Regions from separate parts of the Streptomyces sp. NBC_00663 genome, predicted to be linked through region 4. Evidence: riboswitches for the same ligand, from Rfam matches in the RefSeq annotation. Region 4 holds a riboswitch; each other region holds the start of a gene.

Region 1 (4,206 bases), 1.7 Mb from region 4:
GGCTGAACCACCAGACCCGCGACGCCTACTGGCGGCACGGCAGCGTCTGCGAGGACTACGGCGCGATCGACGCGGCGGTCCTGGCGGTGGGCGGCTGGCACGACCCGTACCGCGACACGGTGCTGAGGCTCGTCGAGCAGCTGCCGCCGGACCGGGTACGCGGGCTCATCGGCCCCTGGTCCCACCAGTACCCGGACCGCGGGCTGCCGCCGGGCCCGGCGATCGGCTTTCTCCAGGAGACCCTGCGCTGGTGGGACCAGCACCTGAAGGGCGTCGACACCGGCGTCATGCGCGAACCCCTCCTGCGGGCCTACGTCAGCGACTCCCACCGCCCCGCCACGGTGTACGACACCCTCCCCGGCCGCTGGGTCGGCGAGCCGGCCTGGCCCTCCCCGCACGTCACGACCATCTCGTACGGCCTCCAGGGCGCCCCCGTCCTCGTCCGCTCCCCGCAGCACACGGGGGTGGACGCCGGGCGCTTCTTCCCGTTCGGGAACGACGCCGACCTGCCGCCCGACCAGCGGGAGGAGGACGCCCGCTCGGCCTGTTTCGAGTTCGCGGTGGGCGAGGAGACCTGGGTGCTGGGGCGGCCCCGGGTGCGGTTGCGGGTGACGTGCGAGGTGCCGCGCGGGCAGGTGATCGCACGGTTGTGCGATGTGGCGCCGGACGGTGCGTCGACGCTGGTCACCCGGGGCGTGCTGAACCTGTCGGCACGGCACGGGCGGGACCGGGCGGTGCCGTGGGAGCCGGGGGCGACCGGGGAGGTCGTCTTCGACCTGAACGGCATCGGGCATGTCTTCCCGCCGGGCCATCGCATCCGGCTCGCGGTCTCCTCCGCGTACTGGCCCTGGATCTGGCCGCAGCCCGAGTCGGAGGCCGGGTTCACGCTGGACCCGGCGGGCAGCTTCCTGGAACTGCCGGTGCGTTCGCGGGAGTTGGACGGCGACATCGCATTCGGGGAGCCCGAGCAGTCGGAACCACTGGGCGTGAACCACCCGGCCACTCTCGACGAACCCCGCCCCGAGCGGCTCGTCGTCCGGGACGTCGCCACGGGCGAGTGGCGACTCGAGGTCGACCCCCGCTACGGCGGCACCCGCGTCTACCCCGACGGGCTGGAGTTCACCGAGGACGCGTTGGAGACGTACTCGGTCAACGAGACCGACCCCCTGTCGGCCCGCGCCCGCTCGGACTGGTCGATCCGGCTGCACCGGCCGGAGCTGGGCTGGGACACGACCGTCCGGACCCGCTCGGAGATCACCTGTGAGTCGGCTGTGTTCCTGACCTCCAACGAGGTGATCTGCACGGAGGGTGGCGAGGTGGTCTTCCACCGGACCTGGGAGAAGCGGATTCCACGAACGGCCGGTTAACTGCGAGTTGGGCCGCATTGCCCGATTTGCCACTCTTGCGCTTGACGGTGAGTTGGCTCACTTCACCCTGTCCGAAAACCCCGGAATTCCGGGCCTCACAATCCACGCACCAAGGTCAACAGGTGCCATCTGTGAATCCGGTACTTGTTTCGGACATGTGCAGTCGCATACGTTCCCGGCCCGGGTGGACGCCGAATCCTGCCGCCACCCGTAGATCGCTCACACAGAGAACTTCACGGCAGGAGCGGGGGACCCAGGTAAGTCGCCGGACCGGGCGTCTTCGGACATACCGGTACGGCTTGGGGTGAAGTCATGCCTTCTTCGGCATGGCCGGGCAGCTCCCGCCCGAACCCGACAGCTCACCTCGCAGGCGACGGAGAGGAACTTCGTCATGCGTCTGTCCCGCAAGCTCGCCGTCACCGGTGCCGCCATCGCCGCGCTCGCCTTCCCCGTCGTCGGCGCGACCACCGCGTCCGCGGCCACCACGACCACGGTCACCGCCACCTCGCTCGGCTACTCCGACAGCCTCGACGGCTGGATCCGCGCCTCGCTCCAGGTCATGGCCCAGAACGGGATCCCCGGCTCCTACGACGGCATCTACCGCAACGTCATCCGTGAGTCCTCGGGCAACCCGTACGCCATCAACAACTGGGACTCCAACGCGATCGCGGGCACGCCCTCCAAGGGCCTGCTCCAGGTGATCGACCCGACCTTCAACGCGTACCACGTGGCCGGCACCTCGTGGAACTCCTACGACCCGGTCGCGAACATCACCGCGGCCTGCAACTACGCGGCCGCGGTGTACGGCTCGATCGACAACGTGTACGGCGCGTACTAAGAGCCGCTGAAGAGTCTTTCGAGGACGACGGCGACGCCGTCGTCCTCGTTCGACAGGGTCACCTCGTCTGCCACGGCCTTGAGTTCGGGGTGGGCGTTGGCCATCGCGACGCCGTGGGCCGCCCAGTCGAACATGGGGATGTCGTTGGGCATGTCGCCGAAGGCGAGGGTGTCCCGCGGGCCGAGGCCGAGGTACTCGGCGGCCAGTGCGAGGCCCGTCGCCTTGGTGATGCCGCATGGCTGGAGTTCGACGGTGCCGGGGCCGGACATCGTCACCGTCGCGAGGGAACCGACGACTCCGCGCGCGGTCGCCGCCAACTCGTCGTCGGACAGGGCGGGGTGGCGCAGCAGCACCTTGCTGATCGGCTCGCACCACAGGTCGTCGCGGCGGCCCACCCGCACGGCGGGCAGGGTCGGGTGCGGCATCAGATACCCGGGCTCGATGAGCGTGAGGCCGTCCACACCGTCCTGGTCGACGGCCGCGTAGACCTGGCCGACCTCTGCTTCGATCTTGCCGAGCGCGGTCTCGGCCAACTCCCGGTCCAGGGTGACCGACCACAGCAGACGGTCCGCGCCCGCGTCGTAGACCTGCGCACCCTGCCCGCACACCGCGAGCCCGGTGCTGCCGAGGTCGTCGAGGAGCGGCCGCACTCTCGGGGCCGGCCGGCCGGTCACCACCAGATGCCGGGCCCCGGCCGCCGCCACGCGCGCGAGAGCGGCGAGCGAGCGGTCGGAGAGCGTGTCGTCGCCCCGGAGCAGGGTTCCGTCCAGGTCAGTGGCGACGAGTGAATATGCGGTGGGTGCGGCCATGATCAGAGAATACGGATGGAATCCCCCGCCGACTCGACGCGAACCGGACGGCCGCACCTTTCACATCCGTTGACGTCCGCTCCGGTTGGCGCTCACGTCGAATCCCGCAGCACGACATGGGAGTTGGGTCCTCGAAGGGCCGGCCGCGGTTCCGGCGAGTCCGGGGCGCGGTCGGCATGACTCTGTGAGCGTGCACAGAACAGAAGCGTTTCACCCCTTGTCAATGGAGAGTGTGTCGGGTTACCTACTTGTTGCTCGCGGGTGTCGCCCCACTCCGAAATATGTGCACGCTCACAGACACCGGGGCATTCTCTTGCCGATCCCCGGGGGCCCACCCATGCCGCACGACGCTCGGGGTGGTGGCGACCCGCCGGACCCGACGGCGGCCGGGCCGCCGTACCGGCAGGTGCGGTCGAGGTGTTCCGCGAGCCGCGCTGACACCTCTGTTCTTGTGCTGTGAAAGGACTCTGACATGCGTAGACGCAGTGTGCTCACCGCTGCGGGAGCCGCCGCGCTGGCCGTCCCCGTGCTGGGCGCGGTGCCGGCTGCGGCATCAACAGGCGGGCGCCGCCTGGAGATCCGGGCCATGGACATCTCCTCGCTGCCCAAGAACGAGGACCACGGCGCCGTGTACCGCACCGCCGACGGCCACCGCGAGGACCCGGTCCGGCTGCTCGCCCGCTCGGGGATCAGCCACGCCCGGCTGAAGGTGTGGGTCGACCCGGTCGACGGCTACAACACCAAGGCGCACATCCTCCCCCTCGCCCGCCGGCTGAGGCGGGCCGGCATCGGCATCTGGGTCGACTTCCACTACTCGGACACCTGGGCCGACCCGGCGCACCAGACCAAGCCGGCGGCGTGGGCGGGCCTGGACGTGACGGGCCTGTCCCGTGCGGTGTACGACCACACGGCCGATGTACTGGGCGCGCTGCGGCGCCAGGGCACCCCGGCCGCGTTCGTCCAGGTCGGCAATGAGATCAACGGCGGCATGCTGTGGCCCGAGGGCAAGAACTGGGGCAGTGACGGCGGGGGTTGGGGCAATCTCCTCCTGCTGCTGAAGGCCGGGCTGAGCGCCGCCCGGGACACCCAGCCCCGGGTGCGCACGATGCTGCACATCGCCGCGGGCGGTGACAACGGCACGTCTCGCTGGTGGTTCGACAACGCGGTCGCCGACGGGCTCGACTTCGACATC
Region 2 (4,206 bases), 3.2 Mb from region 4:
GCTGGCGGTCCTGGGCCTGGGCGCCCAGGGCGGCGAGGAGATCGTCCTCGCGTCGGACGCCGAGGGTGCGGACGCCGCCCTCGACCGTCTGGCGAAGCTGGTCTCCGAGGGGCTCGAGGAGCTTCCCGAGACCGTCTGATTTATCGGGGCCGACTGAATCACGGCACCACTGAAGGGCTCGTCCGAGTTTATCGGGCGGGCCCTTTGCATTTCCCTCGGACGGGCAGCAGAAATAATCCCCGCGAATTACTTCCTCTTTGTATACGGCCCTCGTGTTAATGCCGCAGGCTCGTCATGTTTACGGGATGTTGCGAGTTCCTCACACGATCGGGCCGATCTCCCGCGGCGCGGAATCGGAGCCGGTGCACGGCGGTCGAGCGCTCGGTGTGCAGCGCGGTGACCGCACGCGCGCGTTCCCCGTCGCCGCGTGCCACGGCGTCGACGATCGCGCCGTGCTCGGCCCAGGACTCGGCGGGGTTGGCGGGCGCGTCCACCGTGTACATCCAGGAGATCTTGTGGCGCAGCTGGGTCAGCATCGAGGTCAGCGCGGGGCTGCCGGAGGCCTGCGCGAGCGTCTCGTGGAACCAGCCGCCCAGGGAGCGCAGATCCTCGCTGTTGCCCCGCCTGGCCCGCTCCTGCCCCAGCCTGACCAGGCCGCGCAGGACCTTGAGGTGCGCCTCGGTGCGGCGCTGGGCGGCCCGGGAGGCGCCCAGCGGCTCCAGGAGCATCCGCATCTCCAGCAGGTCGGCGGCCTCCTGCTCGGTCGGTTCGGCGACGCACGCGCCCGCGTGCCGCCGCGTCACCACGAAGCCCTCGGCCTCCAGCGTGCGCAGGGCCTCCCGGACGGGGACACGGGAGACGCCGTAGCGGCGGGCGAGGAGTTCCTCGGTGAGGCGGCTGCCGCGCTCGTGGACACCGGAGACGATGTCGTCCCTGATCGCGGTGCATACCGAGTGCGCCGGAATACGCATGACCGACCTCCGTCTTAATCCCCGTGAAACGTCGATGATTGACGTGTGTTCAGTGACTCTATTGCAAAGAGCGGGAATTTCCGATGGCGGACCGGAATCCATGGATATTTTTTGGACAGCCGGGTACCGAAAACGGCGAAACCCCGGCTCGGGTGAGCCGGGGTTCCGGGAGATCCTGCGATCCGTCGTCAGACGTTCACACCGCGTGTCAGACGTTCACACCGTGCGAGCGCAGGTAGGCGACGGGGTCGATGTCCGAGCCGTACTCGGCGGTCGTCCTGGCCTCGAAGTGCAGGTGCGGGCCGGTGACGTTGCCGGTCGCGCCGGACAGGCCGATCTGCTGGCCCGGGGTGACCGTCTGGCCGACCGAGACACCGATGGACGACAGATGGCCGTACTGGGTGTACGTGCCGTCGTTCATCTTGATCACGATGTTGTTGCCGTACGACCCGCCCCAGCCGGCCTCGACGACGGTGCCGGAGCCGACCGCGTGGACGGAGGTGCCGCTGGCGGCGTGGAAGTCGACCCCGGTGTGGCTGCCGGAGGACCAGACGGCGCCGCCGGCCTTGTAGCCGGTGGAGATGTACGAGCCAGAGATCGGGGCGACGTAGGAGCTGAGGCGCTTGCGCTCGGCGGCGGCGCGGGCGGCGCGCTCCTTGGCCTCGCGCTCCTTCTTGGCCTTGGCGGCGGCCTTCTTGCGCGCCAGCTCCTCGGCCTTCTGCTGAGCGGCCTCCTCGGCGGCCTGCTGCTGGGCCTCGGCCTGGGCGTCGATCTGGTCGGCGACCGAGTCGCCGATGGTGACGACCGGGATGAGGCCGGTCTGCTCGGCCGCGGGCTCCGCGGCGAGGGCCGGGGCGGCGAGGGTGCCGATGACGCCGGTGGTGGTGAGAGCCGCGATCCCCGCCGCACGGGCGGTGGTGCGCTTCATCCGGCTCGGGGCACGGTGCTTCCCGGTGGCGCGCGTGAACGCCATGTAGTGGCTGATCCTTTCCTTCCCTCTCGCCTACCGGGTTAGCTGACGGGTTCGGAGCAGGAAGGTCTCCTACGGACCCCCTCGCTGACGCGCGGGCATCCGATTCACCCCAGGGACTGCATGGGTCCCCGGCTCCCCTGGCTCGCGCCGTACGGGGACTCGGCGATGACTGTCCGGTGCCGCGGATGCGGCGCACTGCGTGACGAACAGCCCGGACGACGCTAAGGGGGGCCACTTTCAATCCCCAAACGGATCAGGAAGTTTGTAGCGCATCCCACAGGGCAAACGGGCAACCAACCTTCAATTCGGACATCAAAGGGCCCTGGTGACGCATCAGTCGCCAGGGCCCCTTCACGCGCGCGTGCTCTACTCGGCCGACACCACGGTCACTTCACCGATGCCGAGGGCCTCCACGGGCTCCTTGATGGCCGCCGCGTCGCCGACCAGGATCGTCACCAGACGGTCCACCGGGAAGGCGTTGACGGCCGCCGCGGTGGCCTCGACCGTGCCGGTCGCGGCGAGCTGCCGGTACAGCGTGGCCTGGTAGTCGTCGGGCAGGTACTGCTCGACCTGGTCCGCCAGCGTGCTCGCCACGGCCGCCGCGGTCTCGTACTTGAGCGGTGCCACACCGACGAGGTTCTGCACGGCGACGTCACGCTCGGCGTCGGTGAGCCCCTCCGCGGCGAGGGTGCGCAGCACCGTCCACAGGTCGTCGAGGGCGGGGCCGGTGTTCGGGGTGTCGACGGAGCCGCTGATGGCCAGCATCGCGGCACCGGTGCCGTCCGGGGCGGACCTGAGGACCTGCCCGAACGCGCGCACGCCGTAGGTGTAGCCCTTCTCCTCGCGCAGGACGCGGTCCAGGCGGGAGGTGAGGGTGCCGCCGAGGCAGTAGGTGCCGAGCACCTGCGCGGGCCACACGCGGTCGTGCCGGTCGGCGCCGATACGGCCGATCAGCAGCTGCGTCTGGACGGCGCCGGGGCGGTCCACGATGACGACCCGGCCGGTGTCGTCGGCGGTGATGGCCGGTACCGGGCGCGGCTCGGCCGCGGAGCCGGTCCACGAGCCGAGGGTGTCGCCGAGCAGCGCGTCCAGGTCGACGTCCGTGAGGTCGCCGACGACCACGACGGTGCCGGTGGCGGGGCGGACATGCTTCTCGTAGAAGGCGCGTACGGCCGCCGAGTCGATGTTCTGGACGGTCTCCTCGGTGCCCTGGCGGGGGCGGGACATGCGCAGGTCCGCCGGGAACAGCGTCCGGGAGAGCTCCTTGGCGGCCCGGCGCGAGGGGTTGGCCAGCTCGTGCGGAATCTCGTCGAGGCGGTTGGTGACCAGGCGCTCGACCTCGTCGTCCGCGAACGCGGGCGCCCTGAGGGCGTCGGCGAGCAGCCCGAGCGCCTTGGGCAGCCGGGAGACCGGGACTTCGAGGCTCAGGCGGACGCCGGGGTGGTCGGCGTGCGCGTCGAGGGTGGCGCCGCAGCGCTCCAGCTCGGCGGCGAACTCCTCGGCGGAGTGCTTGTCGGTGCCCTCGGAGAAGGCGCGCGCCATGATCGTGGCGACGCCGTCCAGGCCCGCCGGTTCGGCGTCCAGGGGGGCGTCGAGAAGGACCTCGACGGCGACGACCTGCTGGCCGGGGCGGTGGCAGCGCAGCACGGTGAGGCCGTTGTGGAGCGTCCCGCGCGTGGGGGCCGGGAACGCCCAGGGCTTGGCCTCGCCCGCCTGGGGCTGGGGCTGGAACTCCATCGTGGCGAGCTCGGTCACTTGGCCGCCTCCTCGTTCTTGTCACCGGCTTCGACGGTGGCTTCGGCCTCGGGGTCCTCGGGCGGGTCCGCGTCCTCGGCGGTCTCCCCGGAGACGGGTTCGTAGACGAGCACCGCGCGGTTGTCGGGGCGCAGGCGGGCCTTGGCGACCTCCTGGACCTCCGCCGCGGTCACCTCCAGGACGCGGTTGACCGCGGTGAGGGCGAGCTGCGGGTCGCCGAACAGGACTGCGTAGCGGCACAGTTCGTCGGCGCGGCCCGCGACGGTGCCGAGCCGGTCCAGCCACTCGCGCTCCAACTGGGCCTGGGCGCGCTCCATTTCCTCGTCCGTGGGGCCCTCCGCGGCGAACCGGGCGAGCTCCTCGTCGATGGCGGTCTCGATGACCGGCACCTCGACGTCACCGGACGTCTTCACGTCCAGCCAGCCCAGGGAGGGCGCTCCGGCCAGCCGCAGCAGACCGAAGCCGGCCGCGACGGCCGTACGGTCGCGGCGGACGAGCCGGTTGTAG
Region 3 (4,206 bases), 1.9 Mb from region 4:
TCCTCCTCCAGTTCCTTGGTCTGGCCGAGGGAGCGCATGTGCGGGAAGACGCCGTCCTCCATACCGGTGAGGAAGACGACCGGGAACTCAAGTCCCTTGGCGGTGTGGAGAGTCATCAGGGTGATGACGCCGGAGCCGTCCTCGTCCTCGTCGGGGATCTGGTCGGAGTCGGCGACGAGCGCGACGCGCTCCAGGAAGGCGGCGAGCCCGGGGGACTCCTCGCCCTCCGCCGTCTCCTGCTCGAACTCCAGGGCCACGGCGGCGAGTTCCTGGAGGTTCTCGATCCGGGTCTCGTCCTGCGGGTCGGTGGAGGCCTGCAACTCGGCGAGATAGCCGGTGCGTTCGAGCACCGCCTCCAGGACGGTCGCCGGTCCCGCGCCGGAGTCGACGATCGTACGGAGCTCCTCCATCAGCACGTTGAACCGCTTCACGGCGTTGGTCGACCGCGCGGCCATGCCGTACGCCTCGTCGACGCGCTTGAGCGCCTGCGGGAAGCTGATCTTCTCCCGCTGCGAGAGGGCGTCGATCATCGCCTCGGCGCGCTCGCCGATGCCGCGCTTGGGGACGTTGAGGATCCGGCGCAGCGGCACCGAGTCCTCGGGGTTGGCGAGGACACGGAGGTAGGCCAGGACGTCCCGGACCTCCTTGCGCTCGTAGAAGCGGACGCCGCCGACGACCTTGTAGGGCAGGCCGACGCGGATGAAGATCTCCTCGAAGACTCGGGACTGGGCGTTGGTGCGGTAGAAGACGGCGACATCGCCGGCCTTCGCATCGCCCGCGTCCGTCAGTCGGTCTATCTCCTCGGCGACGAACTGGGCCTCGTCGTGCTCGGTGTCCGCGACGTACCCGGTGATGCGCGCGCCGGCGCCCGCGTTGGTCCACAGGTTCTTGGGGCGACGGGACTCGTTGCGCTCGATGACCGCGTTGGCGGCGGAGAGGATCGTCTGGGTGGAGCGGTAGTTCTGCTCCAGCAGGATCGTCGTCGCGGTCGGGTAGTCCTCCTCGAACTGGAGGATGTTGCGGATCGTCGCACCCCGGAAGGCGTAGATCGACTGGTCGGCGTCACCGACGACGCAGAGCTCGGCGGGCGGGACGTCGAACTCGTTGGGGGGTACGTCGACCGGGTGCTCGCTCGTCCCGACCAGTTCACGCACCAGTGCGTACTGGGCGTGGTTGGTGTCCTGGTACTCGTCGACCAGGACGTGCCGGAAGCGGCGGCGGTAGTGCTCGGAGACGTCCGGGAAGGCGCGCAGCAGGTTGACCGTCGTCATGATCAGGTCGTCGAAGTCGAGGGCGTTGGCCTCGCGCAGCCGCGACTGGTACATGGCGTAGGCCTGGGCGAGGGTCTTCTCGAAGCCGTCGGTGGCCTGGGCGGCGAAGTCCTCCTCGTCGATCAGCTCGTTCTTGAGGTTGCTGATCTTGGCGCTGAAGGACTTGGGCGGGAAGCGCTTGGGGTCGAGGTCCAGGTCACGGCAGACGAGGGCCATGAGGCGCTTGGAGTCGGCGGCGTCGTAGATCGAGAACGACGAGGTGAAGCCGAGCTTCTTGGATTCCCTCCGCAGGATCCGCACGCACGCGCTGTGGAAGGTCATGACCCACATCGCGTTGGCGCGCGGGCCGACGAGCTGCTCGACACGCTCCTTCATCTCACCGGCGGCCTTGTTGGTGAAGGTGATCGCGAGGATCTGGCCCGGGTGCACGTTGCGCTCGGCCAGCAGGTAGGCGATGCGGTGGGTGAGCACACGCGTCTTGCCGGAGCCGGCGCCGGCCACGATGAGCAGCGGGGTGTCGGAGTGGACGACGGCCGCCCGCTGGTTCTCGTTGAGCCCCTCGATCAGCGCCGCCGCGTCCAGGGCGGGGCGCGGGGCGCCGTCGCGGTAGTACCCGTCCCGGTCCGGGGGCACGTCGAACTTCCCGCCGAACAGATCGTCCGGAACGTGGTCCGGTTCCGGTCCGTGCTCGTCCTCGGGCGGCGGCGGGGGTTCCTCCTCGTGCCCCTGGGGGGCCTGGAGGTTCGCCAGGAAGCTGTCGTCAAAGAGGCCTGTCATCGCTCTCCGAGTCTAGGGCTCCCCACTGACACCCCGCCGCCGCCCCGAGAAGTCGGGCCCTCTCACCCTCCAGGACTGCTCCGTCACGTTCCGTGAGAAACCGAATGATCAGCCCCCTTGCCCACCCAAGGTCACAAAAATGTATCGGGCCTATCGGACATCAACCTTCACAGGGGCCACACCAGTTGGCTACCGTGCCGGGCAGGCCGTACGACCCCCACCGGCGAACGTCGCCGGGCCGCGCGGCCTCCGCTGAGTCCGGTGCGCCGCCATGGCAGCCGGAGCCGGGGACCCACACCGACCTTGGGGTGAATCGGCCCGACTCCCTCCCGGGAGCGGCCGTAGGGCACACCTTCCGAACCACCCGCCCGAACCCGACAGCTAACTCGGTAGGCGGAACATGGAAGGAGTCGCCTCCCTTGGCGTCGCACGCAAAGCCGCGTCCTGCGGGAACGCGCGTAGCAGGCATACGCACCCCCGCGCTCGCAACGGCCGCCCTCACCTCCGTGGCCCTGCTCTCCCAGACGGCCACCGCCGCACCCTCGACCGACGACAAGCCGAGCCTGGAGGAAGTCGAGAAGAAGGTCGACGACCTCTACCGGCAGGCGGAGTCGGCGACCGAGAAGTACAACTCGGCGAAGGAGAAGACCGCCAAGCAGCGCGCGGACGTCGACACCCTCCTCGACGACGTCGCCAAGCGCACCGAGAAGCTCAACGAGGCCCGTGAGGAGCTCGGATCCTTCGCCGCGGCCCAGTACCGCACCGGCGCCTCCGCGCCCGACACCGCGACCTTCCTGCTCGCGGACACCCCGCAGGACTACTTCGACCAGACGCAGCTGATGGGCCGCATGACGGACCGTCAGAAGGGCGCGGTCGACGACTACATCAGCGCGCAGTCCGCGACGATGAAGAAGCGCCAGGAGGCCACCAAGAGCCTTGAGACGCTCACCGAGTCGCAGGGCGACCTGAAGACCGCCAAGGCGACCGTCCAGCGCAAGCTCTCCGCCGCGCGCGAGCTGCTGTCGCAGCTGACCGCCGAGGAGAAGGCGCGGCTCGCGGCGATCGAGAAGAAGAAGCAGGAGGAGGCCGCCCGCAAGGCCGCGGAGCTGGCCGAACAGCAGAAGGCCGCCGAGCAGAAGGCGGCGGAGGAAGCGGCGGCGGCCGAGAAGGCGGGGAGCAGCTCGTCCTCGGAGACCTCCACGGACTCCTCCTACGCCACGAAGGCCGACAAGACGCTCGCCTTCGCCCGCTCCCAGATCGGCAAGCCGTACGTCTGGGGCGCCACCGGCCCCGACTCCTACGACTGCTCCGGCCTCACCCAGGCCGCCTGGAACGCCGCCGGCATCTCCCTCCCCCGCACCACCTACGACCAGGTCAACTTCGGCACCACGGTCCCCCTCGCCAACGCCCAGCCCGGCGACCTCGTCTTCTTCTACGACGATGTCAGCCCCGTCGGCATCTACATCGGCAACGGCATGATGATCCACGCGCCGAAGCCGGGGGCGTACGTCCGCGAGGAGTCGATCTACTACGACGGCGAGTCGGCGATCCACAGTGTGGTCCGCCCGGCCTGACGCAGGTCAGTGACCTCCGCGGTTCTCTACGCAGGGCCCCGCCCCGGGCTGGGGCTCGGCGTAGACACCGTGCACCTCGGTGGTCAGCTCGTCCTTCGTCACCCGCCCCGACACGCACGCGAGGCCGGTGTAGACGGCGTAGAACCCGTTCCCGACGAAGACCCCGTGTTCCGGTCCGCAGCCGAGGCGCTGGAGCGCCGCCTCGACGCGCTCGTCCCCGTAGACCCCGTACGCCCCCGCCCCGCCTGCCGCCCGGACCTTCTCCAGCTCCTTGCGGATGAGCCCGGCCGAGGCCAGTCCACTGGCCTCGCGTTCGGCGCTGAGGGACGCCTGCATGCGGTACGCGTGGTTGTCGGCGTAGTTGGGGGGCTGGTCTCCGGCTCCCTCGCCCCGTGAGGCGGTCGCGCTCGGCACGGGTGAGGAGGACGCGGGCGGGGGCGTCTCGGCGGCCTGGGCGCACTTGGGCGGGGGCGGGTAGGAGGGCGTGGGCGTCGGTGCGCCCACGGACTGCTCCCCGGCTCGTTCGCTTCCACAGGCGGCCAGGGCGAGCACCGCGAGGGAGGCGAGGGCGGCCAGGACGACTG
Region 4 (4,206 bases):
CCACCGTTCAGGATGTTCATCATCGGCACCGGCAGCAGGTGCGCGTTCGGGCCGCCCAGGTAGCGGAAGAGCGGGAGGTCGCTGGCCTCGGAGGCGGCGTGGGCGACGGCGAGGGAGACGCCGAGGATGGCGTTGGCGCCGAGGGAGCCCTTGTTGTCGGTGGCGTCCAGGTCGAACATGGCCTGGTCGATCAGGCGCTGCTCGGTGGCGTCGTAGCCGACCAGCTCCGGGCCGATCTGCTCGATGACGGCGAGGACGGCCTTCTCGACACCCTTGCCCATGTAGCGGTTCGGGTCACCGTCGCGAAGCTCGATGGCCTCGAAGGCGCCCGTGGAGGCGCCGGAGGGGACGGCGGCACGACCCGTGCTGCCGTCGTCGAGGCCGACCTCGACCTCGACCGTGGGGTTGCCTCGGGAGTCCAGGATTTCCCGGGCTACGACGACGTCGATGGACGGCACGAGCATCTCCTTCTTGGGATGTGACACGGTCCGCCGGGACCGCGGTGGGTTCTGCGAGACCGAGCCTAACCGGCTCCGGGCCATCGGCCACCGCGTGGACCGCCCCGTGGACAGAACCGAGAGTAAATTGTTTCCGAACGGAACAAAGACGGTTTCGGAAACCTGGCGGAAACCGGCGCAGAAAAAACCCCGCCCCGGTGCGTACGGGGGAACACGCACCGGAGCGGGGAGCCCGTGGGGACGGGGGGACCCTCACGAGGCCTTCAGTATGAGGACCACGGATGTGAGGGCGCTGTGGTTCAGCTGGGCCTGGCCCGTGCCTCTTACTTGAGGTGCAGCTGCTGGCCCGGGTAGATGAAGTCGGCGTCGGTGATGATGTCCTTGTTCAGCTTGAACAGCTTCTGCCAGCCGCCCTTCACCTGGTGCTTCTCGGCGATGGAGCTGAGGGTGTCACCCTTGACGACCTTGTACTCGCCGTCGCCCTTCTTGACCTTCTTGCCGGTCGGGGTGGTGACGGTCTTCTTGGCGGTCGTGCGCTCCGAGGAACGGGACGTCGACTGCTCGGAGGAACGGGTGCTGGTGCTGCTGTCGCTCGACGAGCTGGAGGAGCCGGAGGAGGACGAGCTGCTGCCGCCGCTGTAGGTGGCGCCGGACAGGCCCACACCACAGGTCGGCCAGGCGCCCTTGCCCTGGGAGGCGAGGACCTTCTCGGCGATCTCGATCTGCTGCGACTTGGAGGCCTGGTCGGCGGTGGAGGCGTACGCCGTGCCGCCGTACGCGGCCCAGGTCGAGGCGGAGAACTGGAGACCGCCGTAGTAGCCGTTGCCGGTGTTGATGGACCAGTTGCCGCCCGACTCGCACTGGGCGACGGCGTCCCACTCGGAGGCGGTGGCGGCGGAGGCGTTGCCGGCCGCCATCAGCGGGGCGGCGATGGCGACACCGGTGACGCCGGCGAGCGCGGCGACGCGGGTGGCCTTGGACGGACGACGGTGCTTGCCCTTGCCGGAAAACAGCATGGTGGATCCCCTCACCGACGCCTGCGAGGTGAGCTGTCGGGTTCGGGCCGGTTGAGTTGCCCGGCCGCGCATCTCCCGATGCGCGGCTTCACCCCAAGCCGGTCCAGCGTGAACTGCTGGGCCCGGCACTTACCTTGGGTCCCCCGCTCCTGCCTACGGCGCTTGACGCGACGACTGTTCCCGGACGGCCGCTGGCAGGATTCGGCGTTGCGGCAGCCGGGGCTCGCGGTGACGAGCGGTGTTGACCGTAGCCACGGAATCCGGGGAATTTCAAAGACGATCAGGGCTTCTGAGACTCATCCCACACTTTCGCCAAAACGGACATTCAGCGCGAAGCATGACGTGAACTCCCGCCGGTTTTCGCCCTATTCAGACCTGACTACGAGGGTCTGACCGGGCATGATGGCGCTCGGGTCGGCGCCGATGACCTTCTTGTTCACGGCGTAGAGCCGGCGCCATCCGCCGTCGAGTCCAAGGGAGTCGGCGATGGAGGCGAGCGTGTCGCCCTCGCGGACGGCGTACGCCTTCTCGGCGGCGCTCGCGCCACGATGCCGTCCGGTGCCCGCGGTGGCATCTGCGGCGGCGTCCGTGCCGTCCTCGGCGTCGGCACCGAGAGCGCCGATGTCGACGAGGCTCGAAGAGCCGCCTTCCTGCCACGAGTTGTCCGATTCGACCTCATTGGCCGGAACTGTGGGTGAGCTGTCCGGCGACTGTGAATCGGCCGGACCGGAGTCGGAAGTGTCCGACTTGGAAGACTTGTCCGGTGAGGCGGAGGGCGAGGCGGAGGCATCGCCGGAGGCGCCGTCGGACGCATCGCCGGAGGCGTCGGTGGAGGTGTCGCCCGACGAGTCGGACTCCGAGGAGTTGGGCAACCCGGATGATTCCGACCCTGATCCGGACGCATCGGACTCGGAGGTGTCCGCGCCGGACGAGCCGCTTCCGACACCCGTGTCGACATCGGCCGACCCGGAGTCCTTGCTCAGCCCGTTGAGCAGCCCACAGGCGCCCCAGACGCCGACACCCTGGTCCGCGAGGACCTTCTCGGCGACGGCTATCTGCTGGTTGCGGCTGGCCAGGTCGGCGGTCGGGGCGTAGTCGAGGCCGCCGTACTTCTCCCAGTCCTCCTGGGAGAGGCTGAGCCCGCCGTAGGTACCGTCACCGTTGTTCTGGCTCCAGGAGCCATCGGTCTCGCACTTGGCGACCTTGTCCCAGGTGCTTCCGTCGGCCGCGCTCGCGGCGGTGGCGGCGAGCAGCGGGATCGCGATGGCGGAGCCGGTCACTCCGGCCGCGACGAGAAGTGCCGGAGCCTGGCGGGGGCGACGGTGACGACCGTTCCCGGTGAGCATGCGGGGACCTTTCGCGAGACAGCGGTGACCGGCGTGGCGAGTGAGGCTGGGCGCCACGCTGGTTGGTGAACGTATCGGCAGACGATCACTTGTCACAAGTTAATGCCGCGCAGATCACGTGAAGATCACAGACATGAGAGCGTGTCACGTTTACAACGACCTGCACTCATGGCCGAGTTGGCGCGAACCCGGCTACGAGGTCGGCGTGAACTCGACCGGCAACGTCCGCAGCCCACGCATGATGAGACCGCCGCGCCATCTCAAATCGGCTGAATCCACCGCGAGTCGGAGGTCGGGGAGCCGGGTGAGCAGAGTGGCGAGCGCGGTCTGACCCTCCAGCCGGGCGAGCGGTGCGCCGAGGCAGTAGTGGATGCCGTGGCCATAGCCGAGATGCTGGTTGTCACGGCGGGACAGGTCGAGGGTGTCGGGGTCGGCGAACCGCGCGGGGTCCCGGTCGGCGGCGGCGAGCACGACGAGCACGGGATCGCCGGGGGCGATGTCCTGCCCTCCGACGGTGAGCGGCTGGGTGGCGAAGCGCCATGTGGCGAGCTCCACCGGGCCGTCGTAGCGCAGGAGTTCCTCGACACCGGTCTCCAGGAGGCCGGTCTCGCCGGCGGCGAGGGAGTCCTGGAGGCGGGCACGCTGGTCGGGGTGGGTCATCAGAGCAAACAGACCATTACCCACCAAATTGACCGTGGTTTCGAACCCCGCGAACAAAAGGATGAAGGCCATCGCCGCGGCCTCGTTCTCGGTGAGGTGCTCGCCGTGGTCGGAGGCCCGGATAAGGCCGGAGATCAGGTCCTCGCCGGGGACGGGGTCGGCGGGGAGGCTCTCGCGCTTGCGGTGGATGAGCTCCAGCAGATACCCGCGCATCTTCTTCACCGAGCGCGCGACCCCGCCGCGCGGCCCTCCCCCGTGCCGGATCATCATTCCGGCCCAGTCCCGGAAGTCGTCCTGGTCCTCGCGTGGGACGCCGAGCAGGTCGCAGATGGCGTAGATGGGGAGCGGGAAGGCGAAGTCGTGGATGAGGTCGGCGGAACCCTGAGCGGCGAACCGGTCGATCAGCTGATCGGTCAACTCCTGCACGCGCGGGGCGAACTCGGCGACCCTGCGCGGCGTGAACGCCTTGCTGACGAGCCGGCGCAGCCTCGTGTGGTCCGGCGGGTCGATGTTGAGCAGATGCGTCATCAACTCCGCCTTGCGCTCCCCGGGGATGCCGGTCTTCCCCTTGGCGTGCGCGGGCTCGGCGTGGTGCGCGGGGTTCTTGCTGAGCCGCTGGTCGGCGAGGGCCTGCTTGGCGTCGGCGTAACGCGTGACCAGCCAGGCCTCCACACCGCTCGGCAACCGCGTCCGGTGCACGGGCGCGTGCTCGCGGAGCCAGGCGTA

What was found. A riboswitch is a leader RNA that binds a small molecule or an ion and turns the genes downstream of it on or off. The one in region 4 is predicted to bind cyclic di-AMP.
Region 1: it holds a riboswitch for cyclic di-AMP, as region 4 does, so the genes downstream of both, OG866_RS18125 (transglycosylase SLT domain-containing protein) here and OG866_RS25935 (transglycosylase family protein) in region 4, are expected to answer to the same signal.
Region 2: it holds a riboswitch for cyclic di-AMP, as region 4 does, so the genes downstream of both, OG866_RS11150 (M23 family metallopeptidase) here and OG866_RS25935 (transglycosylase family protein) in region 4, are expected to answer to the same signal.
Region 3: it holds a riboswitch for cyclic di-AMP, as region 4 does, so the genes downstream of both, OG866_RS17055 (C40 family peptidase) here and OG866_RS25935 (transglycosylase family protein) in region 4, are expected to answer to the same signal.

The regions. Positions count from the first base shown of each region.
Region 1 covers NZ_CP109027.1:3,997,852-4,002,057, forward strand. Annotated here, with positions in the region: gene OG866_RS18120 (CocE/NonD family hydrolase) at 1-1,367, shown strand, start outside; cyclic di-AMP (ydaO/yuaA leader) riboswitch at 1,574-1,755, shown strand; gene OG866_RS18125 (transglycosylase SLT domain-containing protein) at 1,759-2,205, shown strand; gene OG866_RS18130 (HAD family hydrolase) at 2,202-3,014, opposite strand; gene OG866_RS18135 (glycoside hydrolase family 53 protein) at 3,487-4,206, shown strand, end outside.
Region 2 covers NZ_CP109027.1:2,488,845-2,493,050, forward strand. Annotated here, with positions in the region: gene OG866_RS11140 (HPr family phosphocarrier protein) at 1-139, shown strand, start outside; gene OG866_RS11145 (GntR family transcriptional regulator) at 276-971, opposite strand; gene OG866_RS11150 (M23 family metallopeptidase) at 1,180-1,944, opposite strand; cyclic di-AMP (ydaO/yuaA leader) riboswitch at 1,957-2,119, opposite strand; gene OG866_RS11155 (M16 family metallopeptidase) at 2,311-3,699, opposite strand; gene OG866_RS11160 (M16 family metallopeptidase) at 3,696-4,206, opposite strand, start outside.
Region 3 covers NZ_CP109027.1:3,779,631-3,783,836, forward strand. Annotated here, with positions in the region: gene pcrA (DNA helicase PcrA) at 1-2,048, opposite strand, end outside; cyclic di-AMP (ydaO/yuaA leader) riboswitch at 2,289-2,459, shown strand; gene OG866_RS17055 (C40 family peptidase) at 2,468-3,622, shown strand; gene OG866_RS17060 (hypothetical protein) at 3,629-4,206, opposite strand, start outside.
Region 4 covers NZ_CP109027.1:5,686,683-5,690,888, reverse strand. Annotated here, with positions in the region: gene eno (phosphopyruvate hydratase) at 1-464, opposite strand, end outside; gene OG866_RS25935 (transglycosylase family protein) at 782-1,474, opposite strand; cyclic di-AMP (ydaO/yuaA leader) riboswitch at 1,478-1,645, opposite strand; gene OG866_RS25930 (LysM peptidoglycan-binding domain-containing protein) at 1,840-2,820, opposite strand; gene OG866_RS25925 (cytochrome P450 family protein) at 3,013-4,206, opposite strand, start outside.